Regions from separate parts of the Telluria sp. ZT3P39 genome, predicted to be linked through region 3. Evidence: predicted binding sites of a transcription regulator. Region 3 holds the regulator's gene; each other region holds the start of a gene.

Region 1 (7,999 bases), on a different contig from region 3:
GTGCAGCAAGCCTTGCAGTGGTTCAGCCAGGCCGCCGACCAGGGCGAACCCGGCGCCCAGCATAACCTCGGCATGATGTACGAGACCGGCAAGGGCGTGCCCCAGGACTTCGATTCCGCCGCCACGTGGTACCGCCGCGCGGCCGAGCAGGGTTATGCGCGTTCGCAGTTCAGCCTCGCGCTGCGCAGCAGCGGCGATGCCGCCGTCGAATGGTTCCGCAAGGCCGCCGAGCAGGGTTATGCGCCGGCCCAGTTCAACCTCGGCCTGCGCTACGACAAGGGCCAGGACGTCGACCAGGACAGCAGCCGCGCGGTGCTCTGGTACGGCCGCGCCGCCGAACAGGGGCATGCCAGCTCGCAGTTCAACCTGGCCCTGATCTACGACAGCGGCCACGGCGTCCCGCGCAACGAAGGCCTGGCACTGAGCTGGTACCGCCGCGCGGCCGAACAGGGGCATGCCGGCGCCCAGGACAACCTCGGCGTGCGCTACGAGCACGGGCAGGGCGTCGACTGCGATCCGGTGCAGGCCGCGCACTGGTACCGCCAGGCAGCCGAACAGGGCATGCCCTCGGCCCAGTACCACCTCGCCCAACTGTTCGATGCCGGCACGGGCGTGCCGAACGATCCCGAACAGGCCGTGTCCTGGTACCGCAAGGCCGCCGAGCAGGGCCACCTGCGCGCGCAGTTCGACCTCGGCTTGCGCTACGAAGGAGGGGTGGGTGTAGCGCGCGACGAGATGCAGGCGCTGGAATGGTATCGCCGCGCCGCACACCAGGATTACGCTCCGGCCCAGTACATGGTGGGGGCCTTGCTCGACCGTTCCGACCACGGCAACCCGGCGGAAGCCACCGACTGGTTCCACAAGGCCGCCGACCAGGGCCACGCGCTGGCCCAGTTCGAGCTGGGCCTGCGCCACGACTGCGGCAAGGGCATCGAGCGCGATTACGAAGCCGCCCACTTCTGGTACCTGTGCGCCGCGCGCCAGGGCCATGCGCGCGCCCAGTTCAACCTCGGCGTGATGTATTCGGCCGGGCAGGGCGTGCAGCGTGACCTGGTCGAAGCCTATGGCTGGCTGCAGCGTGCCGGTGGTGCTGGCGTGGGGGCGGCAGCGGGTTATTTGAAGAAGATCGCGGTGCGCATGGAGCCGCAGTTGTTGGCGCAGGCGCAGGGGTTCGTGTAAGACGAGCGGGCGGTTCAAAGGTGATTTGAACGCGCGGGCAGGAGACCTGCCCACCCTACTAGCGCGGCCAACGTGTTTCATGTAGGGTGGTCGGCTATGCCGACCGCGCGTTCAACCAGCGCGTGATCGGCCGGGACATACCTACAACAACCCGCTCCACGAGACGCCCATGAAAAAACTCGCCCTCCCGATGCTGCTCGGCCTCGCAGCCTTCGCCGCCCTGCCTACGCAAGCCGCCCCACAGACCGCCAAGCCAACGACCTTCGACCGCAAAGCCTACAGCATCGACCATAAAAAGTTCGTGCTGCCCAACGGCCTGACCCTGCTGGTGCATACCGATAAAAGCGTGCCGGTGGTCGGCGTGAACATGTGGTACCACGTCGGTTCGCGCAACGAGAAGCGGGGCAAGACCGGTTTCGCCCACCTGTTCGAGCACTTCTTCTTCAACGGTTCCGAGAACTACCCGCGAGGCTTTCGCGAAGCGATGGACGACCTGGGCGCGAACAACCGCAACGGCACCACCAACACCGACCGCACCAACTTCTTCGAGGACGTGCCGGTGTCGGCGCTGGAACGCACCCTGTTCCTCGAGTCGGACCGCATGGGCTTCCTCGGCAACTACATCTCGCAGGCGATGCTCGAGCGCGAGCGCGGCGTGGTGCAGAACGAGAAGCGCCAGGGCGAGAACCAGCCTTACGGGCGCGTGCGCCTCGAAGTCTCGGCCAAGATGTACCCGTATTCGCATCCATACTCGTGGTCGACCATCGGCAGCATGGAAGATCTGCAGGCCGCCTCGCTGGAGGACATCAAGGAGTGGTACCGCACCTATTACGGCCCGAATAACGCGGTGATCTCGCTGGCCGGCGACATCACGCCGGAGCGCGCCTATGAACTGGTGAACAAATACTTCGGTGCGATCCCGCCCGGTCCGCCGCTGCCGCGTACCGAAAAATGGATCCCGCAGCTGGACCGCCACATCCGCGACGAGATGGAAGACCACGTTCCGCAGGTGCGCATCTACCGCAGCTGGCACGTCTCGACCTGGCGCGACGCCGACACCCAGCGCCTGAACCTGCTGGCGGCCGTGCTGGCCGGCTCCAAGAGCGCACGCCTCGACAAGCGCCTGGTCTACGAAAAAGGCCTGGCCACCAATGTCTCGGCCTATGTGAACGACGCGGAGCTGGGCGGCACCTTCAACCTGGTCGCGACGGTCAAGCCGGGCGCCGACCCCTTGGAAGTGGAACGCGAGATGGACCGCGTGCTGGCCGAGCTGCTCGACAAGGGCCCGACCGCGGCGGAGCTCCAGCGCGTGAAGACGCGCGAGCTGGCCGATTTTTCGCGCAGCCTGGAGCGCGTGGGCGGCTTCGGCGGGCGTTCCGACGTGCTGGCCGAGAGCATGACTTACGGCGGCAAGCCGGACGCCTACCTCGACCGCCTCGAGATGTTCGCCACCAGCACCCCGCTTGACGTAAAAGCCGCCGGTAACCGCTGGCTGCGCGCCAACCACTACACGATGACGGTCAACCCCTCGCCGAAGCTGGCCGCCGCCAAGTCGACGCTGGACCGCAAGCAGCTGCCTGGGCTGGGCGAGGCGCCCGACGTGAGCTTCCCGACGCTGCAGCGCGCGCAACTGAAGAACGGCCTGAAGGTCGTGCTGCTCGAGCGCCATTCGGCGCCGATCGTCAACGTCGCGCTGGCGGTCGATGCCGGCGCCGCATCGGACACCACCGCCAAGGCCGGCGCCGCCTCGCTGGCGCTGGACCTGCTGGACAAGGGCAGCAAGACGCGTGACGCCTTTGCCTTGAACGACGCGCTGGAAAACCTCGGCGCGCGCCTGTCGACCGCCACCACGCAAGACCTGTCGCTGGTGCGCCTGCAGGGCACCTCCGCCAACCTGGCGCCTTCCCTGAGCCTGATGGCCGACGCCGCGCTGGCGCCATCCTTCCCGCAAGACCAGTTCACGCTCTCGAAGGGCCGCCGCCTGGCGAACATCGGCCAGGAAAAGGCGAACCCGAACAGCCTGGCCCTGCGCCTGGTGCCGGGCGTGCTGTACGGCCAGGAGCATGCCTACGGCAAGCCTGCCACCGGTTTCGAGGCCAGCGTGCAGGGCATCACGCGCGACGACCTCGCGGCATGGCATGCCGCCTGGTTCAAGCCGGGCAGCGCCACCATCGTCGTCGCCGGCGACACCACCATGGAGAAGCTGCTGCCGGCGCTGGAAGCGAGCTTCGGCCGCTGGCAGCAGGGCAGTGCACCCGCCAAGAAGATGGCCACCGTGCCGGCCACCGCGGGCAAACGCCTGATCCTGGTGGACAAGCCGGACGCGCCGCAATCGACCATCGTCGCCACCCACGTCTCCCTCGCCTACGGCCAGCCGGAAGACCTGGCGATGGAACCGGTGATGCAGAACTTCGGCGGCATCGCCACCTCGCGCCTGAACCGCAACCTGCGACTGGACAAGCACTGGAGCTACGGCACCAGCGCGCGCCTGCTTGACGTGCGCGGCCAGCGTCCCTTCATCGTGGTTGCACCGGTGCAGACCGACAAGACGATCGAGGCGATGAAGGAAGTGCAGAAGGAGCTGCGCGGCGTGGCGGGCGAGCGTCCGCTGGTCGGGACCGAGTACGAGTCCATCATGCGCAACATGACGGCGCGCCTGCCGGGGCGTTTTGCTACCCTGGATGCGCTGGAGTCGGCGGGGCTGTCGACCGTGAACCACGGGCTGGCCGACGATTACTGGAACCGCTACGCGCCGAACGTACGCGCGCTGACGGCGGCGCAACTGGGCGGGGCCTCTAGCAAGTTCATCAAGCCCGACGAGGTGGTGTGGATGGTGATCGGCGACCTGCGCAAGATCGAAGCGGGGGTGCGCTCGCTGGGGTGGGGCGAGGTGTCGGTGGTGGATGTGGACGGCAAACCGGTGCGCTGATTGTTCATGTGTTGTGAAAAAACCCGGTTCTTGAACCGGGTTTTTTATGCTCTGATGGCTGCGCTAAGGAATTGGCTCCCGGCGGAGGCCGGGACCCAAGTTCGGCGCGTACCAATCACGCATCCTTGCACCACTTTTGAACCGCCTCAAACGCGCAACCCATCCCGTGCTCAATCCAGCGATAGTATACTGTATGCCCATACAGTCCGATTGCTCACGATGGAACTCAACGACAAGCTGGAAATCCTTGCCGACGCCGCGAAATACGACGCGTCCTGCGCCAGCAGTGGCGCGCCGAAACGTGGTTCCGAGGGCATGGATGGCCTGGGCGCCACCACCGGCATGGGCATTTGCCACAGCTATACGCCGGATGGGCGCTGCGTCTCGCTGCTCAAGATCCTGCTCACCAATTTCTGCGTCTACGACTGCCAGTACTGCATCAACCGCCGCAGCTCGAACGTGCCGCGCGCCCGCTTCTCGGTCGACGAAGTGGTCAAGCTCACGCACGACTTCTACATTCGCAACTACATCGACGGCCTGTTCCTGAGCTCGGGCATCATCCAGTCGTCCGACTACACGATGGAGCAGCTGGTGGCGGTGGCGCGCCAGTTGCGCGAAGTGCACAACTTCCGCGGCTATATCCACCTGAAGACCATCCCCGATGCCGACCCGCTGCTCATCGCCGAGGCCGGACGCTGGGCCGACCGCCTGTCGGTCAACATCGAGCTGCCGACCCACGACAGCGTGAGCCGCCTGGCGCCGGAGAAAAACGTCCACACGATCAAGCTGGCGATGGGCTCGATCCGCCGCAAGCTCGACGAAAAGGCCGAGGAGCCGAAGGCGCCCGCTTTCGCGCCGGCCGGCCAGAGCACGCAGATGATCGTCGGCGCCGACGCGAGCGACGACCAGACCATCCTGAACACGGCCGAAACCCTCTATGGCAGCTACAAGCTCAAGCGCGTGTATTACTCGGCCTTCAGCCCGATCCCGCAAAGCCCGAAGAGCGTGCCGCTGGCGCCGCCGCCCTTGCTGCGCGAGCACCGCCTGTACCAGGCCGACTTTTTATTGCGCGGCTACGGCTTCACGGTGGGCGAACTCATGCCCGAAGCGGGCAACCTCGCGCTCGACGTCGACCCCAAGCTGGCCTGGGCGCTGACCAACCGCGAGCACTTCCCGATGGACCTGAACCGCGCCGACGAAACCATGATCGCGCGCGTGCCCGGCATCGGCCTGCGTAACGCCCGGCGCATCATCGACCTGCGCCGCATCCGCCGCGTGCGCTGGGAAGACCTGTCGCGCCTGCGCTGCAGCATGAAGAAGCTGGCGCCCTTCATCATCACGGCCGACTACAAGCCGGTGCAGGGCGCAGCCAGTTCGCACATCCTGCGCCGCCACCTGGCCGATGCGCCCGAGCAGATGAACCTGTGGCCGGAACTGCAGGCAGCATGAACGGGCCGGCCGCCATGGCCGCGCGCGGCCAGCCGCTGCAGGTGAACGGCTTCGGCGAGTGGCGCGCGCAAGCGCGCGAACTGCTCCGGGCAGGCGTGCCGCCCGAAGCGGTCACCTGGAATACGCCGGATGCCGCCGGCAGCGGCGACCTGTTCTCGGGTGCGCCGGCACCTGGCCTGCAATCGCAGAATGACGCCATCCCACCGCAACAGGCGCAGTCGCCGAAACAGGCCGCAACCGTCGTGCCGCGCGCCTTGCTCGAGATGCTGCAGAAAGCCGCCTGCTTCCGCGCCCCCGACCGCTGGGCCTTCCTCTACCGGGTGCTGTGGCGCTGGCAGCAGGGTGAGCACGACGTGCAGTCGCCGGCCGACCCGGACGGATCGCGCCTGCATGGCATGGTCAAGGCGGTGCGGCGCGAGGAGCACGACATGCATGCCTATATCCGGTTCCGCGAGCGTCCGATCGAGGCCGGCGCGCCGCGCTTCGTGGCCTGGTTCGAACCGGCCCACGACGTGCTGCCGCAGGTGGCCGGGCATTTCGTGGCGCGCATGGGCAAGACCAGCTGGATGATCGCCACGCCCGAGGCCAGCGTGCTCTGGGATGGCGCCACGCTGCACAATACCGGCCCCCTGATGTCGAGTGCGGCCGACCTTGACGATGCCGGCGAAGCCCTGTGGCTCACCTATTACCGCAGCATCTTCAACCCGGCGCGCGTCAATGCCCAGCTGATGCAAAGCCACATCCCCTCGCGCTTCTGGAAAAACCTGCCGGAGGGCGCGATCGTGCCCTCGATGGTGAGCCAGGCCGAACTCGGCGCGCGCAAGATCGGACAGGTAGAGACCCTTGGCCGCAAGAGCGGCGCCACCATTCCCATCTCCGCCGAACGGGCGCAGCCCGACCGCGAGCAGCCCTCCAAGCTCGACGAATGCCGGCGCTGCGAGCTGTGGCAGTACGCCACCCAGGCCGTCCCCGGCGAAGGGGCCGAGCGTGCGCCGATCATGATCGTGGGCGAGCAGCCGGGCGACCAGGAAGACCTGGCCGGCAAGCCTTTCGTGGGCCCGGCCGGCAAGCTGCTCGACCGCGTGTTCGCCCAGGCCGATGTCGACCGCAAGACGGTCTACCTCACCAACGCCGTGAAACACTTCAAGTGGGAGCCCAAGGGCAAGCGCCGCATCCACAAGACCCCCGCCCAGCGCGAGGTCGAGGCCTGTCATTACTGGCTCGAGAAAGAGCTGGCGGCGGTCAAGCCCAAGGTCATCGTCGCCATGGGCTCCACCGCGCTCAAGTCGGTGCTGGGCAAAGGCACGGTCACGCTCAAGGACACGCTCGACAAGCCAGTCTGGCACGAAGGGCGCTGGGTGGTGACCATTTACCATCCGTCGTATGTGCTGCGCGTGCCCGACGAAGCGGCCAGGCAGGAGGCGTTTTCAAGCATGGTGCGAGGATTGCAACTGGCGCACGACCTGCTGGTGCAGCCCGTTCAATAAAACATCGTTCCAGCGCTTGGAACAAGCTGTTGCGCCGACGACGCAATTTGTAAATTTCTTCTTGTCGAACTCGTCACATTTTCGTGAATTTCCACTTTTGTCCCGTAAAATTTCCGTACGGCACTAATTGCTGAGCCGTTGTATGGCGCTATTTCCGCCGCCAGCAACGCGCCCACCGGACCTTCACGAGATTCCCATGACACCTGTACTTTCCCGGCTGCTGCCGGTTTCCGTTCTATTGCTGGCCATGTCGGCCGCTCATGCCGACGAGGCCGCGCCCGTGGCCCCATCGGCGGCGCTTGCCGTCACTTCCACGGTGACCCTCACTTCGCAATACGTCTCGCGCGGCATGCGCCAGAGCTGGGGCCGTCCAGCGCTGCAGGCCGGCGTCGACGCGGTGCACGCGAGCGGCTGGTCGGCCGGCACCTGGGCCTCGACCGTGAGCGACCGTTTCATCGAAGGCGGCCACGTCGAATGGGATCTGTACGGCGGCTATACCGGCACGATCGGGCCGGTCGGCGTCAGCCTGATGGCCTTCCACTACCGCTATCCGGGCGCGAGCCTGGCCGGAATCAAATACGACTACACCGAACTGGTGCCGGGCGTGAGCTACGGCCCGTTCTACGCCAAGTATGCCCGCACCGTGTCGCGCGATTTCTTCGGCATCACGAACGCACGCGGCACCGGCTACCTGGACATCGGCGCCAACCAGGACCTGGGCGGCGGCTACACCCTCAACCTGCATCTTGGCGACGGCCGCGTGGCCGGCAGCGGGAACGACATCTGGAACTGGCGCGATGCCAAGGCCGGCGTCACGAAGTCGTTCGACGGCGGCTGGAGCGTCGCCGGCGCGTACACCCGCGCCTGGGGCGCCACCGATGCCTACGACCGCTACACCACCGGCGTGCCGCGCGCCGGCGGCGCCCTTGCCATCTCCAATCCCGCCAAGGGCACG
Region 2 (7,999 bases), on a different contig from region 3:
TCGCTGTGCTCCTGCCTGCCTTGCACGGCCACGTAGGCCTCAGCCTCGCGGAAGCGCCTCGCGGATTTGGCGAGCTCCAAGATGGCCGCGTCGATATGGCGATCCACCCAGTCGCGCGGCGGCCTTTCGGCAGCCATGCTGAGGATACTTTCGAGCGAGGTTCGCGAGCCATCGAAGTTGGCAAGGCGCGTGGCGAAGCCATCCATTTGTAGGTCGCCCGAGATGCCGGAGACCGAGCGGGCGCGCGCTCGTAATGCATTGAGGTCATCGCGGCTCGCATCGAGAGCGGAAAGCATCTTGGCTTCGACTTCGGCGAGCATCTTCCCGTAGGCGCCGGCGAGCTCTTGCAGTGGCGCGCGCAACGCCTTTACGTATGACTTGCCGTCCACTGCATCCAAGAGCGAAGCTAAGTCGACGAACAGGACCTTGTGCGGATCGCTGGCCTTGAGAAGCATGTCGCGCATGTCCTTGGCTATCTGACCCAGCCGCGAGGTGCGCCGGGCCCACTCGGGCAAGTTGAATACCATCGCCACCAGGCCACGGGCAGCTTCAAGCGGGTCGGTGGCGCCAGCGTTTTCGCCAATCTCAGTCAAGAGTTTGGAGATGCCTTCGAGGATCCGACTCTTGTCCTCATCGATAGCCACCCAACGCAGCGAGAACCGGTGAGGGTCTTGCAGGCACTCGTCGATGTCGAAGTCGGTAAGCCGCGGCACGAACATCCCATCCTTATAAACGGCGATGTTGGCCTTGTGGGCAAGCAGAAAGGCCGTGAGGACCACCGGCTGAATGCCCCGCTTCATGCCGAAGCGAGGCTCGCTCCACTGCGCGTAGATTTCATGTGCTCCTACACGGGAATTGACGTCGGAAAAGAGCGCGCGAGTGGTCTTCCAAAGCGGTACGAAGTCCTCGGCGAAACCATCACCGGGAGGCATGCAACGCCACGCACCTGAGGCGTCTTGGCGATGTAGCTGTGTGCTTTTTAACAGCGTTTCATAGAGGCCGCGCTCGGCCGGGAAGCCTTCGAAACCCAGAGCCTCTTGGCCTTCAGCGTTAATCATCGCGTGCAGAAGCTCGCGACGGGCCTTCACGCTGTTGCTCGAGACACTGTCGCGGTTGACTAGCTCGCTCCAAACTCGGGGCGCATCCACGAAAAGGTCGTCGGCGAGTAGGGACGCCTCGGGGGAGAGCTTCCCTCCTGGCTCTACTATCTGATGCTCGCCCTTATGCCACTTTGCTCGGGACATAGCAGCTTGCAGTTGGTCCTCAAGGTCGGCCCGCGTCGCCGCCAACCGCGCGTAGACCTCGCGACGGGCGACAGCGTCGCCGGAAAGTTCATGCCTCTCTTTGACTTGCTCCAACGCCACCAGCTCAGCAGCGAGCTCGGTAATGCGAGCATGGTTAGTAGGGATGCCTACCATCACAGGCCAAGGGCGAAGCCTTGAGCAATTCGCCGCTCGAACGCTTGCGTCTCGCTGACTCATTCCCTTGCTGGGGAGAGCCAAAATAAATGCCCCAAACTCGCCCCTTTTAGGTTGAAAGTTAGTGGCTAGTTTTTCGGCCTGCTCGATGCTGCAGAGCGAGAGCTCCATCCAGCGCATGGTGCCCGTCTCGTGATAATGACGTTTGGCCACTACTGGATGCAGGCCCATGAGCTGCGCAAGCCAGACGTAATCAATGCCAGGCGAGGCAGCCATGGCTTGGGCGATAGCTGCATCGATGTCAAAGTCGCTGCCCTCGAACACCGACCAAGCGCCGGTATAGCTCTTAAATAATACGACCTTAAGCGAGCTGAGCTTTTCCAGCGCGGCGGCGAGTTCCTCGTGCGTCTTGTCGTAAAAAAGGGCGCCAATCACGGCAGGGTCGGCCACCAGGCCGGAGCCGTTGCGGAACAAATCAATCACTGCGATGTTCTTGATCAGCGACACGAGCAACGCGTCGCCCGTCTTGGCCTCGGCTCGCTCGACTGCTTCGACGGCCTGCGACCAGCGATGCCCATCGGGAGAAGCAAGGATCGCCGGTTCCAAGTTCGATCGCAGGTAGTCCCAGTAGTCGCTCGGACGATACCAGCTCGCTTCGCTCTTGAGCGTTGAGTTCAGATAGGAACGGAAGCCATACGGCTCTACTGATGACAAGAAGCCGAACGTGCTGCGCTCGTTTTGTCCAAATTGTCGCTTGGAAATCGGGCCAAGCAGCGCGGCCATGGCCGGGTGCAGCGGCCAGCAGGCCTCCAGAGACTGGGCGAAGTGCTGCCCCACTGCGGGGCGGCGCGAACGAATCGCCTCAGCGATAGTATTAGACGCGTCGCGCATCCAAGACGGGCGCTCCTTGGCCTCGATCGCACGGCCAATGAGCTCGACGACTTCGTCGCTCGCGGCGACGAACGGAAGATCAACGTAGCGGCCCTGGATCTTTGCCCAGTCGTCGCGAGTATCGATGCCCAGGCGGGCCGAATACTGCGCGAAGGACTGATGCAGCACGCCTACGACCACTAAGCGCCCTTCGGAACGAGCGGCCGCCTCGGCAAGCTCTTGGAAGAAGTAGACGTCATCACCGGAGCCTAGGGCGGAGGCTTCCAAGAACTTGCCCATCTCGTCGATGATAACTAGCACGCCATCATGCGGGCGAGTTCTAGCCTCTTCGAGAAGCTCTGCGATTAGCGCTTGTGCATTCGGCTTGCTGCGACCATCGACAGTTTTTCCCCGCGCGCGGCGCAGCGCGGCATGCAGCTCTGCCACGACGCTGCCACGCCGACCAACGGTCGGGACGAGCAGCCAGCCTTTGTGGACCGGGAACGCCTTATCGAAAGAGGGCTTGGAATCCAGGCGCAAGGCTTCACGCGCTTTTGCCCGAAGATTCTTGTCGGGATGCAGCACACTTGCCAAGGCGACGGCTAATGAGCTCTTGCCCCCTCCGAACGGTCCCGTCCAGGTAAAGCATCGTTGGTTGGTGCTGGAGAGCTGCCTGCACATGCCATCGACTACGGAAGAAGCAGTCGCGTGGCAGATGTAACCGGCAAGCGCGTCGGCGCGGCCAATGTCGGCGTCGACGCGGATGGAGCGCTGGTATTGGTGCGAAATCTGGACGATGTCCGAAAGCGCCTCTCGCTTTTGATCAGTCATAGGCGCGCCTAATCATGTTTTTCACGTCTTCCTTAGACAGATCCTTGCGGTGAATTTGGCGAAGGCCAGCCGAATCGGTCCATTCGACCTTGCGTCCCGTGAAGTCCGAGAGAGTAATCAGTCGTTGGGCGATTGACTCCTCGTCGAGCTTGAAGACCCGTCCTGGCGAGCCCTCCGCGTAAGCCACGGCTTCGAAGGCCAGCGAGCTTTGCCCCTCGGCTGCTCGATTCCAAAAGTCGATTAAGGCATAGGCGAAGATGCCGTTGTGAAGCGAGGCCTTTGGGCCGCGCCGAAAAGCGTATTGGCCCTTATGGACCTCTTGCAAAAGGCCCAACTCGCCCAAGAGTGGCTCAGCGAAATCCTCAGGAGAGCCGCCCGCGGCACGCGGCGCGTAACTGCGAAGGCACGTCTCCAAATCCCGCGAGATCGTCGAGGCCGACAACCGATGTTTCGGGTCTATCTCGCGCGCATAGCGGGCTAAAGGATCTTCTAGTTCTTGGCGGGTGAAGGTCGGAGCCGTCACATGATTGAACAACCAATGCCACGTCGTCGAGCGAAAGCAGCGGCCCGCGAGTTGCCAATGGGCAAGCCAAGCTGTCGATGGGCTCTCAGCGTAGGGATCGAGCCCGCCATCATTCAGTATCTCCTCAGCAAGGCCTCGAATGCGGAAACTGTCGCCATCCTCGAACATCACGCCGCAAGCTAAGGCCCAATGGCGGATTGATGCCACCATGTTCTTGCCTACGCCGAAATCTGCAATGGACTGTTCGTGGGAAAAAGTCGACTTAGAGATCAACCCGTCACTCGCTTGGTCGAACAACTTCTTGAGCCACATTTGACGCAAGGGAAATGTCTCGTGGCCCGAGAAATGGACGGACGCTCCTCGACTAAGTTTAGATATGGCATTCATGGTGACAGTTTAACTCGAACTGGTGGATTCCGCCAGTTCGGGCAACTCAAACTACTGTAAAAATACACAGTAGTTAATCTACCACAAACGCTGCCCTACCAGTACCTACCAAGGGCTTCTAATCAGCAAAATTACTTACAAGTAAATTTTGTTGATTAAAACTCCGAATGTCACATGTCCCGACTGAAAAAGAGATGATCGGAGCAGGATCACCCTGGGCCGAGTAGAAGTGTGCAGAATGTAGAGAGACCTCAGACAATCAATTTATTTCGGGTGTGTAGCGAACCCAACGCTTTGCGCTTGCTCAAGTTGCAATTGACGAGACGCTTGAATAATGTCATTTGATCGACCATTTGGACTGCAATAAGACCTAAGCTAATAAAGCTAATCACTGTGCTCTTGCCCCTAGCGGTGGGAGGTGTGCTTGCGTACCACTGGAATCAGGTCGTGGCTGATAAAGCCATATATCGCCTGAACGAACCGATGCTGATTTCGTCGACCAAGGGCGAATCCTATTACATGATTCCCACCAACACAGTGCTGCAGTTGGAGAAGGGGTTTTCAGAAGGGCATCAGCTCTACACTGTTCAGGTTTTTGCTAAGGGAAAATTACCCGCAACTCCGGTCCCAGTCGGTGCGCCGACCGAATCTCTCTGGCTCTATCCGATAGGTACGGAGGATGTCTCAACCATTTTGAAACAGTCCATTCTTTCCCAGGACGATCTAGTCCGAGTACTTAAAGCACGCAAAATAACGCGCGCCGATCTGGCCCGGATCATTCGGGACTGGAAAGACAGTTGAACAGCAGAACCACGAAGCACCGGCCAGACGTCTACGTCATGAAGGATGAGTTTCGAACATCACGGGCGAAGTACTCGGCGTGCCGGTGAGGCAGTACGCCCTTGTCAACGCAACTTGAAGCACATTGCCCGCGTATTTGAGTGCTTCCCGCCGACTGCCATTGAAAATGGTGCAACGCCAGTCATCGGCTCATCGGGGGAACCACCCAAGCCCGGAGCCACTCCTCGGAATGTTGCGACCAAGGACGCGGACGTGAAGGCGATTACGCATTTAGTCCAGTCAGGAGAGGTTCCGAAATGAGGCGCAAGGTTACGCTAAAAATTCACGCCGCTTCTTCACGAGTTTGAATCCAAGCTCGATGATTTGCATATGAAGAGGGACTCATTCCTCAACCATCTGATCGACCGCGAGCTCCCACACCTCGAGAATGACCTTCAAGGCAAGCATCTGCCGGTGTTCATCAGGCGCTTCGTTGCCCGCTCACTCAAGCGGCTAGGCTGCTCGCAAATCAACGTCCAGCTCGATTCCACTACTGCTGAACGCGTTGATGAGATAGCGCTCGCGACAAATCTAGTGCGCGATTCGTTCATCAATCGCCTGCTGTATTTTTCACTCGGTAGCGACGTGCTTCTTCAATATTTTGAAGTGCCACCTGCCAGCCAAGCCGCGTGCCAGCACGGCCGCTCGACAAGCCACTTTCGCGCACTATACGAAATACACGCCGATCCTCTTTCTTACCTGCGAAGCGCCGTCAGGGCCAAGCAGGGAGTGGGACTATATGCTGCTCCATTGCCGCTCGAGCTGGCTGCTTTCGAATGCTACCTGGACGAAGAGACCTTTTGGGAGAAGTATCGTGTCCAAGAAAATGGCATAGATTCCACAAGTGATTTGCTGCAGTCATTTGAACGCACGGTCTACGAAGCGCAGCTCAGTCCTGTTCTGGAATCGGCCTGACGACCAGGAACTGATAAAACATCGCACTGATGAAGCAGATCCCAGCGCCTGTCAGTAAGGCTGGAACGAAGGACCATGTCTGCGCGATATAGCCAGTCAGGATCGGTGCAAGCGCGCCACCGAGGAAGCCGCCGAAGTTCTGGATCGCCCCCAGTGAAGCAATGCGGCTGCGCGGCGCTACTGCCGTGGCGAGCGACCATGAGCAGGCCGACGAAGCATTGGCTAGGAAAATGACAACCGAGATGCAGGCGATAGCCACAGTATTGCTCTCGACAAGTGCAGCCGGGATCGTAAAGGCCACCATGCCCAACATGGACGTTACTACCGCCTTCCGACGACTCGACACGGGCGAGACTGCATTGCGTGTCACACGATCGGAAGCCCAGCCAGCTATTAACGCGCCTGCGAAGCCGCACATGAAGGGGATAGAGGCCGCTACACCTGCGTATGCCAAATCCATATGGCGCTCGGTACGAAGGTAGCCTGGCAACCAGGTCAGGTAGACCCAGTTCAGATAGACCGAGCCGAAAAAGCCGAGCAGCATGCCCCAGGTGGCGCGATATCGAAACAGCGCGCGCCAAGTTGCGGAGCTCGTTTTCGGCGCAGCCTCGGTTGACTGGCCCTCGTCGAGATAGGCACGCTCGGCATCCGACATCTGCCCGCGGACCGGATCGCGGTAGAGCGTGACCCAAACGATTGCTGCGACCAGACCCATCCCGCCCGTTATAAAGAACGCCCAGTGCCAGCTCGTTGCAAGGATTAGCGGTGACAAAAGCAGCGGTGCAAGTGCGACGCCTAGCGGCGACGCCGAATTATAGATACCTGTAGGCGTGCCACGTGCGCGCAATGGGAACCAGTTACTGACAATCCTTGCTGCCGCCGGAAACTGTGGCGCCTCACCGATACCGAGCACGATACGCGCGATCACGAACCAACCGAAGGTCGACACAAGGCCCCCTGCCGCTTGCGCCAGCGACCACACTACGAGGCCAATGCCGAGCAACCAGCGCGGTCCGATTTTGTCAACTAGCGCGCCTACGGGCAGTTGGCACAACGCGTAACTCCATGAGAAGGCGGACAGCAGCAGGCCCATTTGGCCGAGCGAGAGTTCAAGGTCGGCGCGGATGTACTCGTTAGCGACCGCGAGGGTAGCGCGGTCAAGGTAGTTGATGACGCCGGTGACGACTAACAGTACAAGGGCCAAGGTTTGGCGACGGCGGATTCGTGGAGGCGTGACTCCGTAAGCGGGGAAATCGTTCATTTCAAGATGCTATCAAATGAACGTTGATAGAGGGAAAGATATTCTGCTGTTGTGAGATACGTTCCTTGAGGCTCTCTTCGGCTAGTTCGACGATGCCAAGCTCAAACGAGAGCCAAGCTTACGTGACTCTCGTTCGACGCATTAATTGCTTACGAACACGTCCCGTAAGCGTAATACCCTGCGGAAGTCCTCCTCACATCCGTATACGCCGTCGTCATGTAATACCCCAAATACTGATTCGAATTCACCGCATACACCTGCCCATCCCCGCCGATGTATGCCCGCCCCGCTGCCACATGCGAGTAGTTACTGGTGTACCAGGAGCTGCACGTGAACGGCGCCGCTACATTCCCCCCGACGATCTTGTCGATCATGGTCTTGATCGCCACCATCTGCCCGCCGCTTTTGGCCGGGAAGTTCACGTCGTCATGCCCCCACCAATCCCAGCAGCTGCCCGGATTATTGAAAGTCGTCGTCGCCTGCGGATACAAGACGACGATCTTGTTCGTATCGGCCCAGCGGTTGTAGCCGGCATTCTGGTAGAAGGCGGTGCCGACGGCCGCGACGTTCTGCATGCAGCCGTGGAAGGCCACGTGCAGGCGGCAGGATTGTCCTGCGGCGCAAGCAGCGGGCACGTAGGCATAGCCGCTGCTCGCCATCCCGTGCGTGTTCGGGTTGCGGTTACCCCAGAAGGCGGCTTGGTCGAAGTTGATGAAAGTGCCGCTCAGGGTGCTGACGTTCTTCGCGCTCAAGGGCCCGTAAATCCATTTGAGGATCTCGCCCGCGGTATCGAAGTTGCAGTTATTGACGTACGGCGAGCCGTTGACGCTGCAGCCGCTGCCGAAAAAGTCGGTCGGGATGGAATGTTCGGCTGTGAGGTTATTCTTGTAAGTAATATTTGCCGCAGGGAGATAGTTGCCATACATCGTGTGCAAGTCGTTCATCACCGGCTGC
Region 3 (7,999 bases):
CGGTCAGCGCGCTCGAGGACAAGATCACCACGATGGAAGACGGTGTCGGCACCATCTGTTTCGCTACCGGCATGGGCGCAATCGGCGCGCTGTTCCAGGCGCTGCTGCGCGCCGGCGACCAGATCGTGTCCTCCTCCTTTTTGTTCGGGAATACGAACAGCCTGTGGCAAACGGTGGCAGCTCAAGGCGTCGATGTCGCTTTTGTCGATGCGACCGATGTGGCGAACGTGGAAGCGGCGCTGACCCCGGCCACCCGCATGGTGTTCGTCGAGACCATCGCCAATCCACGCACGCAAGTGGCCGACCTGGCTAGAATCGGCCAGTTGTGCCGCGAACGCGGCATCCTCTACGTGGTCGACAACACCATGACCACGCCCTACCTGTTCCGCCCGAAGGCGGTCGGCGCGGGCCTGGTGGTCAATTCGCTGACCAAGTCGATCGGCGGGCATGGCAATGCGCTGGGCGGCGCCCTGACCGACACCGGCTTGTTCGACTGGCGCGGCTACCCGCACATCGCGCCGAACTTCCGCAAGCAACCGAGCCAGGCCCAAGGACTGGCCCAGCTGCGCGCGAAAGCGCTGCGCGACTTCGGCGCGGCGCTCGGCCCCGAGGCGGCCCACCATATCGCGGTCGGCGCCGAGACCCTGGCGTTGCGCATGGACCGCACCAGCAGCAATGCGCTGGCGCTGGCCCGGCTGCTGGAAGCGGACGAGCGGGTCAGTGCCGTCCACTATCCGGGCCTGGCTTCGCATCCGCAGCACGCCATCACGCAAGAGCTGTTCCGCGCCGCCGGTTCGCTGCTCAGTTTCGAACTGGTCGATGCGATCGATCCCTTCGATTACCTGAACCGCCTGACGCTCGCCATCCCGGCCAGCAACCTGGGCGACACCCGCACCCTGGTGATCCCGGTGGCGCACACGATCTTCTTCGAGATGGGGGCGGAGCGCCGTGCCAGCATGGGCATCGCCGAGTCCTTGATTCGTGTCTCGGTGGGCATCGAGGACACGGACGACCTGCTCGCGGACTTCCGCCGGGCGCTCGACGCGTAGGCACGATGCCGCTATGATGGGGATTCGATTCCTCATCCGTAAGCGCCCATGAAGACCACGCTGTTCTGCCTCTCCCTCCTGTTCTGCGGCAGCGCCTTTGCCGGCGAGCTGGAAGATGCCCACGCCCTGTTCGCGAAGAAGGACTACGCCCAGGCCATGAAGCTGTACACCAGGCTGGCCAATGGCGGCAATGCCGAGGCGCAGCAGGCGCTGGGCCAGATGTACTGGTATGGCGAAGCAGGGCAGGTTGACGAGGCGAAGGCCGAAGCGCTGTTCAGGAAATCAGCCGCCAAGGGCAACAAGGTGGCCGCCGCCTCGCTCGAGGTGATGGACCAGCGCGTCAAGCGCCGCAAGGAGATCGATTACTGGGTCAGGGGCTATGACGGCGAAGACCTCAAATCGGGCGAGTTCCGCTGCACCGCGCCGCGCATTCCGGCCATGTCGAAGATTAACGCCGACATCGACCGTATCGGCGCGGCCGTCACGAGCTGGCAGGAGTGCTACAACAAGTTCGTCACCAACCTGAACGCGGCCACGCCGCTGACCAAGCGCATTCCCGCGGATATCGCCAAGCTGATGACCAAGGACGAGACGGAGAAGTCGAGCGCCTACCTGACGCAGTTGCAGTCGAACCTGACCGAGGAAGCGAAGGTGAGCTCGCAGCTGGTGCTGGCCGACTTCGCGGCATGGCGCACGGCGACCGAGGCCTATGTGTCCGAGCACAACGCGATGGTGAAGAGTTCTTCGGATGCGAAGAAGTTGAAGTGATGGGGTAGGGTAATGCGAACCTGGATCCCGGCCGGGATCCAATTCGGATGTGCAAGGTTAGCGCAATTAGTGCCAGCTACGCATCAAGCCCACCGCCAGCCCCTCGAGCGCAAACTCGTCTTCGGGGGTGACCTGGATGACCTTGAAGTCCGGGTTTTCCGGCAGCAGTTCGACCACGTTGCCGGTCTTGCGGTAGCGCTTGACCGTGACTTCGTCGCCCAGGCGAGCGACCACGATCTGGCCGTTCTTGGCGCTGTCAATCTTCTTGACCGCCAGGAAGTCGCCGTCGCAGATGCCGGCATCGCGCATCGACCAGCCCTTGACCTTCAGCAGGAAGTCGGGCCTGGCCGAGAACATGGCGGCATCGACGTTATAAGTGGCTTCGACGTGTTCCTGGGCCAGGATCGGCGAACCGGCGGCGACCCGGCCGACCAGCGGCAGCGACATCATGAGCGCGGCAGGCACCAGCGGGACCTGTTCGACGGAAGCGCCGATCAGGCGGATGCCGCGCGAGGTGCCAGGCGAAATCTCGATGGCGCCCTTGCGCGCCAGCGCCTGCAGGTGTTCTTCGGCGGCGTTGGCCGACTTGAAGCCGAGTTCGGCCGCGATTTCGGCGCGGGTCGGGGGAAAACCGGTGTTCTCGATCGCTTCCCTGATCAGGTTCAGGATCTGTTCTTGCCTTGCAGTGAGCTTGAGCATGGGTGTGTTAAGGCAATCCGTTGTGTGAGTAGACTGTATTTTTGTACAGTATTCTTCTGCGCGCAAGGGAAAACACGGGAAATATGTAAAAAAATTGTGCAGCGCGGTCCCGGGCGTGGCAAAAACCGCGCGCTCTGCCGGACTCATCGCGGCAGCGAACCACACCCGGCTTTCCAAACCGGCCAATCTCGGGCTATAATGTCCGGCTTTCCCTTCCCACACTCGTCTTGACGCCGAGGTGGGCATTTGTTTAAACGTCCTTAAGGAGTAATGCATGCGTCATTATGAAATCGTTTTTATCGTCCACCCGGACCAAAGCGAGCAAGTCCCGGCGATGATCGAGCGTTACAAGGCCACGGTGTCGAGCCGCGGCGGTAACATTCATCGCGTGGAAGACTGGGGCCGTCGCCAGATGGCTTACCAGATCCAGAAGCTGCCGAAAGCCCACTACATCTGCCTGAACATCGAGTGCGACAACGAGACCCTGGTCGAGCTGGAAACCGCATTCAAGTTCAACGATGCCGTCCTGCGTCACCTGACCGTCAAGATGAAGAAGGCTGAAACCGCACCGTCGCCGATGATGAAATCGGTCCAGCGCGAAGACGCAGCCAAGAGCCACCGCGCCGAAGCCGCAGCACCAGCTGCCGCTCCAGCCGCAGCGGCCTGATTGTTGAACCGGTTTTTCCAGGGAATCCCGAACACAAGTGAACCAGTAGCGTGAACGAACTGCGGCTCGTGGCGACCATCGCCGAGCGTGACGTGTTGCGTTACACCCCGGCCGGCGTCCCCATCGTGGGCGCCATCCTGATGCACAGTTCGCAGCAGGAAGAGGCAAGGGTAGCGAGACTGGTCGAGTTTGAAGTCACCGCGCTGGCCGCGGGCGAGATTTCAGGCAGGTTTGCCGGCGCCGAACTCGGCGCGGCCTACCAGTTCACCGGATTCCTGGCACGGAAGAACCGCAACAGTAAAGCCCTGGTGTTTCACATCATTGATTTCAGTGCCGCCTGAAGCGGCATTCATTTAGATAGATACAGGAGCCTAAAATGGCATTCGGTAAAAAGTTCGACAAAAACAAAGCCAAAGAAAAACTGAAGCGCAAACAGCAGAACCCGCTGTTCAAGCGCAAGAAGTTCTGCCGCTTCACCGCAGCAAACGTGGAACAGGTCGACTACAAAGACGTCGACACCCTGAAGGACTTCGTCCAGGAAAACGGCAAGATCATGCCGGCACGCCTGACCGGCACCAAGGCGCACTACCAGCGCCAGGTCGACACCGCGATCAAGCGCGCACGCTACCTCGCGCTGCTGCCGTACACCGACCTGCACCACGGTTAATCCGCGGCATACAGATCAGAATTTCTGGAGAAAAATATGCAAGTTATCCTTTTGGAAAAAGTTGTTAACGTCGGCAACCTGGGCGACGTGGTCAAGGTCAAGGACGGTTACGCACGTAACTTCCTGATCCCGCAAAAGATGGCACGCCGTGCTACCCAGGCCGCTGTGGCCGAGTTCGAAGTCAAGCGCGCAGAGCTGGAAAAAGCGGCAGCTGAAAAGCTGTCGGCTGCCCAGGCGCAAGGCGACAAGCTGAGCGGCATGACCGTCACCATCGGCCAGAAGGCCGGCGTTGACGGCCGTCTGTTCGGTTCGGTCACCAACTTCGACATCGCCGAAGCCCTGACCAAGCAAGGCTTCGCGGTCGAGAAGTCGCAGGTTCGCCTGCCGGCCGGCCCGCTGAAGACCACCGGTGAATTCCCGGTTGCAGTCGCCCTGCACACCGACGTCGTGTCGGAAATCACGGTTGCTGTGGTTGGCGAAGCTGCTTAAGTTTCAGCTTCAAGCAGTTGTTGCATAAGTGAAAAAGCCGGGTTCGCCCGGCTTTTTTTTATTGCCAGAATCTACCCAATTATTTCAGCCGCGTGACCGGAAAAGGTATAATGCCCGCCATGAATTCCCCATCCGATCCGCAAGTCGACTCGCTGCGCATCCCCCCGCATTCCATCGAAGCAGAGCAGTCCGTCATCGGCGGCCTCCTGCGCGATAACGCCGCATGGGACCGCATCGCCGACTTCATGCACGCGGACGACTTCTACCGCTACGACCACCGCATCATCTTCGAACAGATGGTCCGCCTGATCAACGGCGGCAAGCCGGCCGATGTGATCACGGTCTACGAGGCGATGGTCTCGCTGGGCAAGGCCGACGATGTGGGCGGCCTGCAATACCTGAACGCGATGGCGCAGAACACGCCGTCGGCGGCCAACATCCGCCGCTATGCCGAGATCGTGCGCGACCGCGGCATCCTGCGCAAACTCATTACCGTCGCCGACGAGATCTCGGGCAATGCCTTCAACCCGCAGGGCAAGGAAGTCAAGCAGATGTTGGATGAGGCCGAGTCGAAGATCTTCGCGATCGCCGAAACCGGCGCCCGCGGCCAGCAGGGCTGGAACCCGATCCAGCCGCTGCTCACGCAAGTGGTCGAGCGCATCGACGAACTGTATTCGCGCGAGAACCAGGGCGAGATCACCGGCGTGCCGACCGGCTTCATCGACCTCGATCGCATGACCTCCGGCCTGCAGCCGGGCGACCTGGTGATCGTGGCCGGCCGTCCGTCGATGGGCAAGACCGCGTTCTCGGTGAACATCGGCGAGAACGTCGCGATCGAAGCGGGCCTGCCGGTGGCGGTGTTCTCGATGGAGATGGGCGGCACCCAGCTGGCCATGCGTATGCTTGGCTCGGTCGGCATGCTCGACCAGCACCGCCTGCGTACCGGCCGCCTGAACGACGAGGACTGGCCGCGCCTGACGCACGCCATCCAGAAGATGAACGACGCCCAGCTCTACATCGACGAGACGCCGGCGCTGAACCCGATCGAGATGCGCGCGCGGGCGCGCCGCCTGGCCCGCCAGTGTGGCAAGCTCGGCCTGATTATCGTCGACTACCTGCAGCTGATGCAGGGTAGCCAGCCGGGCGATAACCGCACCGCCGAGATCTCGGAGATCTCGCGTTCGCTCAAGGGCCTGGCCAAGGAATTGCATTGCCCGGTCATCGCCCTGTCGCAGCTGAACCGCTCGCTGGAGCAGCGCCCGAACAAGCGCCCCGTCATGTCCGACTTGCGCGAATCCGGCGCAATCGAGCAGGATGCGGACGTGATCATTTTCCTGTATCGCGACGAGGTCTATAACCCCGATTCGCCCGATAAAGGAACCGCCGAAATCATCATCGGCAAGCAGCGTAACGGTCCGATCGGGGCGATTCGCCTGACCTGGATCGGCCAATACACCAAGTTTGGTAACTACAGCGGCAACCTCGCCGTCTACCAAGGCGATTAAGCCGATATTGCGCCGCGGCCGGCTTGCCGCGGACCACGCAGACCCTAGAGTTTTACAACGGAGAACTACATGTTTGGACGCCTGATGCCCCAGGAGGGGAAGTTTTTTGACCTGTTCAACCAGCACGCCGCATTGTGCGTGAAGGGTGCGCAGGAGATGGTTGGCCTGATGACCAACTTCGACGACCTGGAAATCCGCACCCACGCGGTCGAAAGCATCGAAAAACAGGCTGACAAGATCACCTACGCCTGCGTCGACCTGCTGCACAAGACCTTCATCACCCCGATCGACCGCGACGACATCCACAAGCTGATCACCCGCATGGACGACATCCTCGACATGATGGAAGACGGCGCCCAGACCGTGTCGCTGTACGACCTGCACGCGGTGACTCCGGAAGCCAAGCGCCTGGCCGAACTGTGCCTGTCGTGCTGCCTGAAGGTGCAGGAAGCCGTCGGCCTGCTGCACGACATGGGCAACGCCCAGAAGATCGTCGCCATCTGCGAAGAGATCGACCGCTTCGAATCCGACGCCGACCACGTGATGCGCGCCGCCATGTCGAAGCTGTTCCGCGACGAGCCGGACGTGCGCAACCTGATCAAGATGAAGGCCATCTACGAGATCCTGGAGACCGTCACCGACCGCTGCGAGGATGTCGCCAACATCATCGAAGGCATCATCGTCGAGAACGCGTAACGCGGTCCCGGAACAAGAACAATCATGGAAACTTTAAACATCAGCATTTGGGTGCTGGGCATGCTGGTGCTGCTGGCACTGGTGTTCGACTTCATGAACGGCTTCCACGATTCGGCGAACTCGATCGCCACCGTCGTGTCGACCGGGGTACTGAAGCCGCAAACCGCGGTGGCGATGGCGGCCTTCTTCAACTTCATCGCGATCTTCGTGGTGAGCATGAAGGTGGCGCAGACCATCGGCAAGGGCACGATCGACCCGCACATCGTCGACCACTACGTCATCTTCGGCGCCCTGGTCGGGGCGATCACGTGGAACGTCATCACCTGGTATTACGGCATCCCGTCCTCGTCCTCGCATGCGCTGATCGGCGGCCTGGTGGGCGCCGCGGTGGCCAAATCCGGCACCGGGGCGCTGATCGCCGGTGGCCTGATCAAGACCGTCGCTTTCATCGTGGTGGCGCCGCTGCTGGGCTTCGTGCTGGGCTCGACGATCATGCTGATGGTGTCGTGGATCTTCGTGAAGTCCACCCCGCGCAAGGTCGACGTCTGGTTCCGCCGCCTGCAACTGGTGTCGGCGGCCGGGTACTCGCTCGGCCACGGCGGTAACGACGCGCAGAAGACGATGGGCATCATCTGGATGCTCCTGATCGCAGCCGGCGTGACCAGCCCGAACGACGCCCTGCCGCCGATCTGGGTGATCATCTCCTGCTACGCGGCGATCGCCTTCGGCACGCTGTTCGGCGGCTGGCGTATCGTCAAGACCATGGGCCAGAAGATCACCAAGCTCAAGCCGGTCGGCGGCTTCTGCGCCGAAACCGGCGGCGCGATGACGCTGTTGATGGCGAGTTTCTTCGGCATCCCGGTGTCGACCACCCACACCATCACCGGCGCCATCGTCGGCGTGGGCGCCTCGCAGAAGGCCTCGGCCGTGCGCTGGGGCGTGGCGGGCAATATCGTGATGGCCTGGGTCGTCACCATTCCGGCATCGGCCTTCATGGCGGCGGTGGCGTGGTGGGTCGGCACCAAGATCATGTAAGCGCATCCCGTCGCCAGGATCGCTCCAGGAAGCCCGGCATTGCCGGGCTTTTTTTCGCGCACTGTCCTTGCCGCCGCGTATATTGATTTGGGGCACTGTTATTACCCGTGTGCGGCCCGAGAAATGCTACAGTTGCCTTCCTATCGCCCCGGAGTCCCCATGTTTAACGATTTGAGCATCAAGAACAAACTGATACTTGGCCTGGGGGCCATCGTCGCCATCATGCTGTTCCTGCTGGCGCTGGCGTACAACAACTCGCAAAAGCTGGCCGACGCCAACAAATGGGACCGCCACGCGCTGGAGGTGCTGGTCCAGTCCAATCACATCGCCACCTCCGTGCTGCAGGTCCAGAGCGCTATCCGCGGCTTCCTCCTGACCGGCGATGAGGGGCTGATCGCGCCCCTGAATGCCGAGTTTGCCGAGG
Region 4 (7,999 bases), on a different contig from region 3:
TCGAGCGAGCGGAAGCCTTCGATGATCCAGTGCCGGTACCAGTCGTTCCTCGCTTCGTCTGGCTGGCCGAGGTGGTTCTTCAGGTAGTTCAGCACACGTAAATTATTCAGCGGGTGGATGTCGCAGGCGACGATCTGCGCCAGTTCGCGCACGCGCGCCCGGCCGATCGCATCCTTCGGCAGCAGGGGCACCAACGGATACGCGTCTTCCAGGTATTCCAGGATCGCCATCGACTGGCTCAAGACGATCGCATGGTCCTGGAAGGAAGGCACCAGCGCGCTCGGGTTGACGGCGCGGTAGTCGTCCGACAGGTGCTCGCCGCCGCCGCGCACCAGGTGCACCGGTATGGCGTCGTAGTCCAGCCCCTTCAGGCCCAGCGCGATGCGTACCCGGTACGCGGCCGAGCTGCGAAAGTAAGTGTAGAGTTTCATGCCCCCTCCTGTCATTTGCGGTGATAGCGAACCACTTCCTGGTCGATGGCGCCGAAGATGCTGGCCCCCAGGGCGTCCACCATTTCGATGCGCACGGTGTCGCCAAAGCCCAGGTAAGGCGTCTGCGGCTTGCCGCCTTCGATGGTCTCGTACATGCGCACTTCGGCCAGGCAGCAGTAGCCGACGCCGCCGTTCTCGATGCTGGAACCGTGCAGGCCGCCCTGCTTGTTCGACACCGTGCCCGAACCGATGATGCTGCCCGCGCCCAGCTCGCGCGTCATGGCCGCGTGGGCGACCAGGCGGGCGAAGCTGAAGGTCATGTCTTCGCCGGCGTTCGGGCGGCCGAAAGGCTGGTCGTTGAGCGTGACCAGGATCGGCAGGTGCAGCTTGGAATCGACCCAGGCCTCGCCCAGTTCGTCGGGCGTGACCGCCACCGGCGAGAAGGCGCTGGCCGGCTTGGACTGGTAGAAGCCGAAGCCCTTGGCCAGCTCGTTCGGGATCAGGTTGCGCAGCGAGACGTCGTTGACCAGCATGACCAGGCGGATCGCGCCGGCCGCTTCTTCGACGCTGGCGCCCATCGGCACGTCGCCGGTGACCACGGCCACTTCGGCCTCGAGGTCGACGCCCCATTCTTCGGACAGCACCGCGATCGGGTCGCAGGGACCGACGAAGTTATCCGAGCCGCCCTGATACATCAGCGGGTCGCTGTAGAAGGATGCCGGCACCTCGGCATTGCGCGCCTTGCGCACCAGCTCGACGTGGTTGATATAGGCCGAGCCGTCGCACCACTGGTAGGCGCGCGGCAGCGGCGAATGGCATTGCTCTTCGATGAAGGACTCGGCCCTGTCGGCGGTGCCGGCATTGAGGCGCTCGTAGACTTTTTCCAGCTGCGGCGCAGCGGCATCCCAGTTGTCCAGCGCCGCCTGCAGCGTGTGGGCGATCCTGGGGACGGCCTGGCAGGTGACCAGGTCGCGGCTGACGACGACCAGCGTGCCGTCGCGGCCGCCCGTCTTGAGTGTGGCGAGTTTCATTGCGCTTCCTTCAGGATTGATTGCATTTCGCCATTACAATTCAAAACGAACTATCATTCAATCAGTATTTTTCACCTGATTTATCAGACTATCTTATGAATCCGACCTTGCGCCAGATGCGCGCCTTCGTAGCCTTGGCCAAGACGGGTAACTTTACGCTTGCCGCCCAAAGCATGCACGTCACGCAGTCCGCGCTCTCGGGTTTGATCAAGGAGCTCGAGCAGACGCTGGAGGCCAGGGTGGTCGACCGCAGCACGCGGCGCATCGTCCTGACCGACATTGGCCGCGAGCTGTATCCGCTGTTCAGCCAGATGATCGACGACCTCGACGGCGCACTGGCCAACGTGGCCGACCACACGCGCCTGAAAAAAGGCATCGTGCGCATCGCCGCGCCGCAGCTGCTGTCCTGCACCCTGCTGCCCGAAGTCATCGCCGCCTACCGCAGGGTGAACCCCGATATCGAAGTGCGCCTGGGCGACACCGGGGTGGAAAGCGTGATCGCGCGGGTGCTGTCGGGCGAGGCGGATGTGGGCGTTGGACCCGAGCGCGAACCGGCGCCGCCGCTCGATGCGCGGGAACTGTTCGAGATGCCCTTCGCGCTGGTGTTCCCCAAGGGGCACGAGCTCGAGGCCTCGGCGCGCGTGACCTGGAAGGACGTGGCCCGCTATCCCCTGATTTCCCTGCAGGGCCAGTTCACCGAGCGCCTGCTGGACGACGTCCATGCCTCCTTGCGCGAGGTGCCGGTCAAGCCGGCCAATGAAGTGACCTTCATGACCACCGCCCTGGCCATGGCCAGCGCGGGCCTGGGCGTGACGGTCTGCCTGCCGTATGCGCAGCCGCTGGCAACGCTCTACGGGCTGGTGATGCGCCCGCTGGAAGATCCCGTATTAAGCCGGCGCTTCCTCGTCTATACGCGTCCGGGGCGTTCGCTGTCGCCCGCAGCCGACAGTTTCATCGGCTTCCTGCATGAGTTCGTCGGGCGAACGCGGGCTTAGGCGGCAGGCTACAATGGGCGGCATCGTTTCCCGCATACTGCTCCCATGTCCCTCGACACCATCGCCATCAACCGCCGGATGGACCGCTTCGACAGCCACGCCAGCGTCTGGCTGTTCGGCTACGGCTCGCTGATCTTCAAGGCCGACTTCCCCTTCATCGAACGCCGGCCCGCCAGCATCGCGGGCTGGAGCCGCCGCTTCTGGCAAGGCTCGCACGACCACCGCGGCACCGAGGCCGCACCCGGGCGCGTGGTCACGCTCGTGCCGATCGAGGACGCGACCTGCCACGGCATGGCCTATCTCGTCACACCCGAGGAATTCGCCCACCTCGACCACCGCGAAAAGAACGGCTACCTGCGCCTGGCCACCGGGATCAGCTTCGACGATGGCGGCGCGGCGGAAGGCATCGTCTACATCGCCACGCATGAGAATGCAGCCTTCCTCGGCCCGGCCAGCGAACGCGATATCGCGCGCCAGATCGCCAGCGCGCGCGGACCGAGCGGGCCAAACATCGACTACCTGGTCGCGCTGGCGCAGGCCTTGCGCGAGCTGGGCAAGCCGGATGCGCATGTGTTCGAGATCGAGCGCCACCTCGCCGAGTTCCGGCAGCCGAAAAACGGCTGATTTTGCCCGGCGGGCGCGGTGGACTCCGCTAGAATTGTGTGCGCGACAGGTTGCGCCCGCAGCCTGTCTTGACAACACGCGCGTGCAGGCCACGCGCCATAACAGGAGAACAGGGAATGTCGAAAAAGATGCTGATCGTGCTGTGTGGATGGATGCTGGCTGCGATGCAACCGGTTGCGGCGCAGACCAGGGCTGCCGAGCCGGCGGTGCAGTATGACGCCGAGCTGGCCAAGTCCCTCGGCGGCGACGACCAGGGCATGCGCAGCTATGTGCTGGTCATCCTCAAGACCGGTCCGAAGAAGGTCGAGGACAAGGCCGAGCGCGAGAAGATCTTTGCGGGCCACTTCGCCAACATGGGGCGGCTGGCGAGCGAGAAGAAGTTGGCCGTCGCCGGTCCGCTGGACGGCAAGGAGGGCCGCAGGGGGATCTTCGTGATCGCCACGCCCGACATCGACCAGGCCAGGAGCTATGTCGAGACCGACCCCGTCATCATCAGCGGTGTGATGGTGGCCGAGTACCACAAGTTCTACGGCTCGGCCGGGCTGATGGCGGTGAACGACATTCACAACAAGATTCAAAAGAAAAAATAAGGCTGGCTGGGGGGCTGGCTGCCCCCATTGGCGCAAGGGGACCTAGAACAAATCCAGCTGCCCCGCCCCATTCCCACCCTGCTTGACTGGCCTGGCCGGCACCACCAGCGGCTTGCGGAACTGCGAGCCATCGAGCCTGCCGAAACGCCCGCGAAACTCCCCCATCCCCAACCGCTCCACCGCCTTGGTAAAGCGCTGCCGTATCAGGTCGGCCCAGATACCCTCGCCGTGCATGCGCTTGCCGAAATCGCTGTCGTAGTCCTTGCCGCCGCGCAGGTCGCGCACGCGGTTCATCACGCGCTGGGCCCGGTCGGGGAAATGGGCTTGCAGCCATTCCTGGAACAGCGGATTGACCTCGTTCGGCAGCCTCAGCACCACGTAATGCGCGCCGACCGCGCCGGCGTCGCGCGCCGCCTCCAGGATCTTTTCGATCTCCGGCTCGGTGACGAAGGGGATGATCGGCGCCACGCTCACGCTGACCGGGATGCCGGCATCGGTGAGCGTGCGGATCGCGCGCAGGCGGCGCGCCGGGGCGGCCGCGCGCGGCTCGAGCGTGCGCGCGATCTGCGGGTCGAGCGTGGTCAGGGTGATGGCGGCGCAGGCCTGGCCGCGCGCGGCCATCGGAGCGAGCAGGTCGATGTCGCGTTCGATCAGTGCGGACTTGGTGATGAGCCCGACCGGATGCTGGCACTCGCTCAGCACTTCGAGCACCTGGCGCGTCAGGCGCAGCTCGCGCTCGCAGGGCTGGTAGGCGTCGGTGTTGACGCCGAGGGCGATGTGCTCGGGTACATAGCCAGGCTTGGCCAGCTCGCGCCGCAGCAGCTCGGCGGCATTGACCTTGGCGAACAGGCGGGTTTCGAAATCGAGTCCGGGCGACAGGCCGAGATAGCTGTGCGTCGGGCGCGCGAAGCAATAGATGCAGCCGTGCTCGCAACCCCGGTAGGGGTTGAGCGAGACGTTGAAGGGGATGTCCGGCGAGGCATTGCGCGACAGGATGGTCTTGGCGTGTTCGTCGGTGACGACGGTGCGGAAGACGGTGGGACCGTCGTCGTCGCGCTCCCAGCCGTCGTCGAATTCTTCACGGTCATTGACCTCGTACCGGCCCTGCATGTTCGACACGGCGCCCCGCCCCTTGCGCGCCGCGAGCGGGCGCGGGCCGAGCATCGGCTGCTCGTCCACAGGCTGGCGTTGGGTGGGTTGGTCGCGGTCGGGCACGTCGGCTCCATACTGTGTATTTATACAGTATTTTACGCCCAGGCCATTCAGAACTCAAGCGGGGCGCGTGTTGTGGTGTGCATCCGCCACGTACGCGGCCTGCTGCTGCACGAAGCTCTCGAAGGCATCGAGCAGCGGCCGGAACGCGCTACCGTCGCCCTCCAGCTGCCCCAGCGCCAGGGCCGCCGCTTCCAGCGACGACAACTGGTGCGGCGCATGCGCCTTGCGGATGCGGTAGTTCGACGGCGCCACGTCCACCAGCGCCAGCCGGGGCAAGCGCTGCAGGGCCGGGTTCAGGTAGAGCATCTTGCGGCTCTTGCGCCAGGTCGCATCCAGCACGACCAGCCGCGCCCGGTCCGCGTCGAGCGGCACGAAGGGTGGCGGCGCCGGCAGGTTGGTATCGCCCGGCGTTTCCGGATACAACAGCACCGGCACCCGGCCATCCGCATGCAGCAGCGCGCCAAGGTCCGCCGGGCCGAAGGCCTCGCCCACCGCCAGCGTGCTGCCCGCGACACTCAGGTGCAGCAGGCGTGCGCTGTTCTTCGCATTGGCCACTTCCAGCGGATGCTGCAGCACCAGCAGCGCCGCCCGCGCCTCGACGCGCGTGATCCAGCGGCAGATGCAGGCCGATTGCGCGCGCAGGCAGGTGGCGCAGCGTTGGCGCGCCGTGGCGGGCCCGGGCGGCTCCTTGCTCATCCTGTTCCTTCTGTTGTAGACAGCTTCGCATCATAACCGCCCGCGACCAGCTGCGACGGCCCCGTCCAAACATGATCAACTTTGCACGACGCAAAAATTTAGCTCAAGAGTTGGCTAAACGGATATTGCTCTGGTCTCTATGCGTACCTAGAATCAATTTATGCCTTACGGAAATTATTCCGGATCGCATATTCATTCGCACGCAGTCGAGACAGAGTCACCATGCACCCACGCCTCACGCTTCGCAATTTCGCGGCCACCGCCCTCCTCGCCTTAGGCCTGCTCCCCGGTATCGCCGTGCAGCAGGAGTTGCAACTTGACCACAGGATGAACGAGCACATCGTCCAGGTGCCGGCCGGCGCAGAGCAGCGCGCGATGCTCGAGACCACGGTGTTCCAGCCGAACGGCCCGGGCCCCTTCCCGCTCATCATCATCAACCACGGCAAGGATCCCGGCCGCCCGAGCATGCAGCCGCGCGACCGCTTCTATCACATGGCCACCGCCTTCGTGAAACGCGGCTATGCGGTGATGGTGCCGATGCGCCAGGGCTTCGCCAGTTCCACCGGCCGTTACCGCGACCATGGCTGCAACATGACGGCCAACGGTTATGCCCAGGCCGACGACATCGCCGCCACCCTCGCCTATGCGCGCCGGCAGCCCTGGGTCGACGCCGGCCGCATCGTGGTCGCCGGCCAATCCTACGGCGGCCTGGCGACCATTGCCCTCGGCACCCGCGAGCTGCAGGGCGTGCGCGGCCTGATCAACTTCGCCGGCGGCCTGCGCGACGACAGCAACCGCTGCGCATGGCGCTCCGCGCTGGTGTCGGCCTTCGCCGACTATGGCTCCAAGGCGACCCTGCCGACCCTGTGGATGTATGGCCGGAACGATTCCCTGTTCGGCCCCGAGCTGGCGCAGCGCATGCACGCCGCCTTCGAGTCGGCCGGCGGGCGTGGCCGCCTGGTCGAATTCCCGTCCTTCAAGCGCGATTCGCACGGCATGCTGGCCAGCCGCGACGGCGAAAAGATCTGGCTGGCCGACACCATGAACTTCCTGCAGCAGGTCGGCATGCCGACTAAAGTGCTGCACGAGGTGCCCCCGCCCCCTACCCCGGCCCGCACCGGCTTCGCCCGGGTCGACGACGTCGATGCCGTGCCCTTCCTGTCCGAGAACGGCCGCCGCGCCTACCAGGAATACCTGGGCAAGATGACGCCGCGGGCGTTTGCCGTGTCGCCGAGCGGCGCCTGGACCTGGGCCGAGGAAGGCGAAGACCCGGACGGCCGCGCGCTGGCCACTTGCACCGCCAAGAGCACCGAGCCTTGCAGGCTGTATTCGATCGACGATTACGTGGTGTGGAATGGGGATCTCGACCAGGCTGCCGAAGCGGCGGTCACGGCATCGGTGACGCCGGCGCAGAAACTGGACGCGGCCAGCTCGGCGCCGAGCACCTCGATTGGCAGCAACAAGGCCACGAATTAGGTGTTGTAGGGTGGGCGGGTCTTCCCGCCCGCGCGTTCAAATTACCTAAACTAATACGCGCCGTGGTTTGTTGACGTGCGTTGAACGCGCGGGCGGAGAACCCGCCCACCCTACGAAGGGCAGCAGCGTTTGCGACAAAGCGCAAACCGCCCCCCTCCCCGAGATCCGACAATGGCCCTGACGCCATTTCCGGAGAATGTCATGGTTCGCATCGTTCATGCCCTGCTTGCACTGGCCGCAATCGGCGCCTGCGCGCCGGCGACCGCGGCCAACAACTATCCCGTGATCCTGGTCCACGGCTTCCTCGGCTTCGGCCCCGACACCTTCGAGCACAGCGGCTTCAATTACTGGGGCGGCTATGGCGACATCGCCTCGCACATGCAGGTCTACCGCGGCCCGCGCACGGTGTTCGCGGCGGTGGTCGGGCCGGTCAGCTCGAACTGGGACCGCGCGGCCGACCTGTACGCGCAGATCAAGGGCGGCTGCGTCGACTATGGCGCGGCCCATGTGCGCCGCTACGGCACGCCCGGCCAGCAGCAGCGGCCCGCCGGAAAATGCTGGGCCGCCGACCCCAGGAACAACCCGCAGGGCTACCCGCTGGCGCTCTATCCGGCCTGGGACGAGCAGCATCCGATCCACCTGATCGGCCACAGCCAGGGCGGCACCACGATCCGCGCGCTGGTCGAATTGCTGGAACACGGCTCGCCCGAGATCGAGGGCGGCCACACGCTCTACGCAGGCGGCAAGACCGGCTGGGTGCGCAGCGTGACGACGATCGCGGCGCCGCACAACGGCACCACCTATGCCGACGCGGTAATGAGCGCCAATCCCGCCCTGAGCACGCCCTTGCAGGAGGCCTTGCGGCACCGCTGGGCGCAGTGGGAGCTCTCGCCCGACGGCGCGCGCGGCTTCAACCTGTGGGCGCGCACTTCGCCCGATAT

The links. Region 3 encodes LexA, which represses DNA repair genes until DNA is damaged. Its sites were predicted from a motif close to ACTGTATNNNNATACAGT; they were not measured.
Region 1: a site for LexA is predicted at 4,297-4,314, ahead of AC56LR_RS13720 (putative DNA modification/repair radical SAM protein). Genes of this name have one in related genera too.
Region 2: a site for LexA is predicted at 4,083-4,100, ahead of AC56LR_RS07265 (DUF4007 family protein). Genes of this name have one in related genera too.
Region 4: a site for LexA is predicted at 4,898-4,915, ahead of AC56LR_RS11520 (PA0069 family radical SAM protein). Genes of this name have one in related genera too.

The regions. Positions count from the first base shown of each region.
Region 1 covers NZ_JCASIH010000013.1:31,167-39,165, forward strand. The annotation lists gene AC56LR_RS13710 (tetratricopeptide repeat protein) at 1-1,179, shown strand, start outside; gene AC56LR_RS13715 (M16 family metallopeptidase) at 1,349-4,108, shown strand; gene AC56LR_RS13720 (putative DNA modification/repair radical SAM protein) at 4,328-5,557, shown strand; gene AC56LR_RS13725 (UdgX family uracil-DNA binding protein) at 5,554-7,044, shown strand; gene AC56LR_RS13730 (TorF family putative porin) at 7,241-7,999, shown strand, end outside.
Region 2 covers NZ_JCASIH010000005.1:55,070-63,068, forward strand. The annotation lists gene AC56LR_RS07260 (ATP-binding protein) at 1-3,119, opposite strand, end outside; gene AC56LR_RS07265 (DUF4007 family protein) at 3,112-3,954, opposite strand; gene AC56LR_RS07270 (hypothetical protein) at 4,477-4,830, shown strand; gene AC56LR_RS07275 (hypothetical protein) at 5,200-5,784, shown strand; gene AC56LR_RS07280 (MFS transporter) at 5,759-7,045, opposite strand; gene AC56LR_RS07285 (extracellular catalytic domain type 2 short-chain-length polyhydroxyalkanoate depolymerase) at 7,195-7,999, opposite strand, start outside.
Region 3 covers NZ_JCASIH010000019.1:26,560-34,558, reverse strand. The annotation lists gene AC56LR_RS16525 (cystathionine gamma-synthase family protein) at 1-1,049, shown strand, start outside; gene AC56LR_RS16520 (tetratricopeptide repeat protein) at 1,098-1,817, shown strand; gene lexA (transcriptional repressor LexA) at 1,884-2,516, opposite strand; gene rpsF (30S ribosomal protein S6) at 2,791-3,183, shown strand; gene priB (primosomal replication protein N) at 3,234-3,524, shown strand; gene rpsR (30S ribosomal protein S18) at 3,560-3,850, shown strand; gene rplI (50S ribosomal protein L9) at 3,887-4,339, shown strand; gene AC56LR_RS16490 (replicative DNA helicase) at 4,459-5,844, shown strand; gene AC56LR_RS16485 (DUF47 domain-containing protein) at 5,914-6,540, shown strand; gene AC56LR_RS16480 (inorganic phosphate transporter) at 6,565-7,575, shown strand; gene AC56LR_RS16475 (methyl-accepting chemotaxis protein) at 7,735-7,999, shown strand, end outside.
Region 4 covers NZ_JCASIH010000009.1:118,202-126,200, reverse strand. The annotation lists gene maiA (maleylacetoacetate isomerase) at 1-431, opposite strand, end outside; gene AC56LR_RS11540 (fumarylacetoacetate hydrolase family protein) at 443-1,462, opposite strand; gene AC56LR_RS11535 (LysR family transcriptional regulator) at 1,558-2,457, shown strand; gene AC56LR_RS11530 (gamma-glutamylcyclotransferase) at 2,503-3,081, shown strand; gene AC56LR_RS11525 (YciI family protein) at 3,198-3,671, shown strand; gene AC56LR_RS11520 (PA0069 family radical SAM protein) at 3,714-4,835, opposite strand; gene AC56LR_RS11515 (tRNA-uridine aminocarboxypropyltransferase) at 4,941-5,582, opposite strand; gene AC56LR_RS11510 (dienelactone hydrolase family protein) at 5,805-7,058, shown strand; gene AC56LR_RS11505 (esterase/lipase family protein) at 7,260-7,999, shown strand, end outside.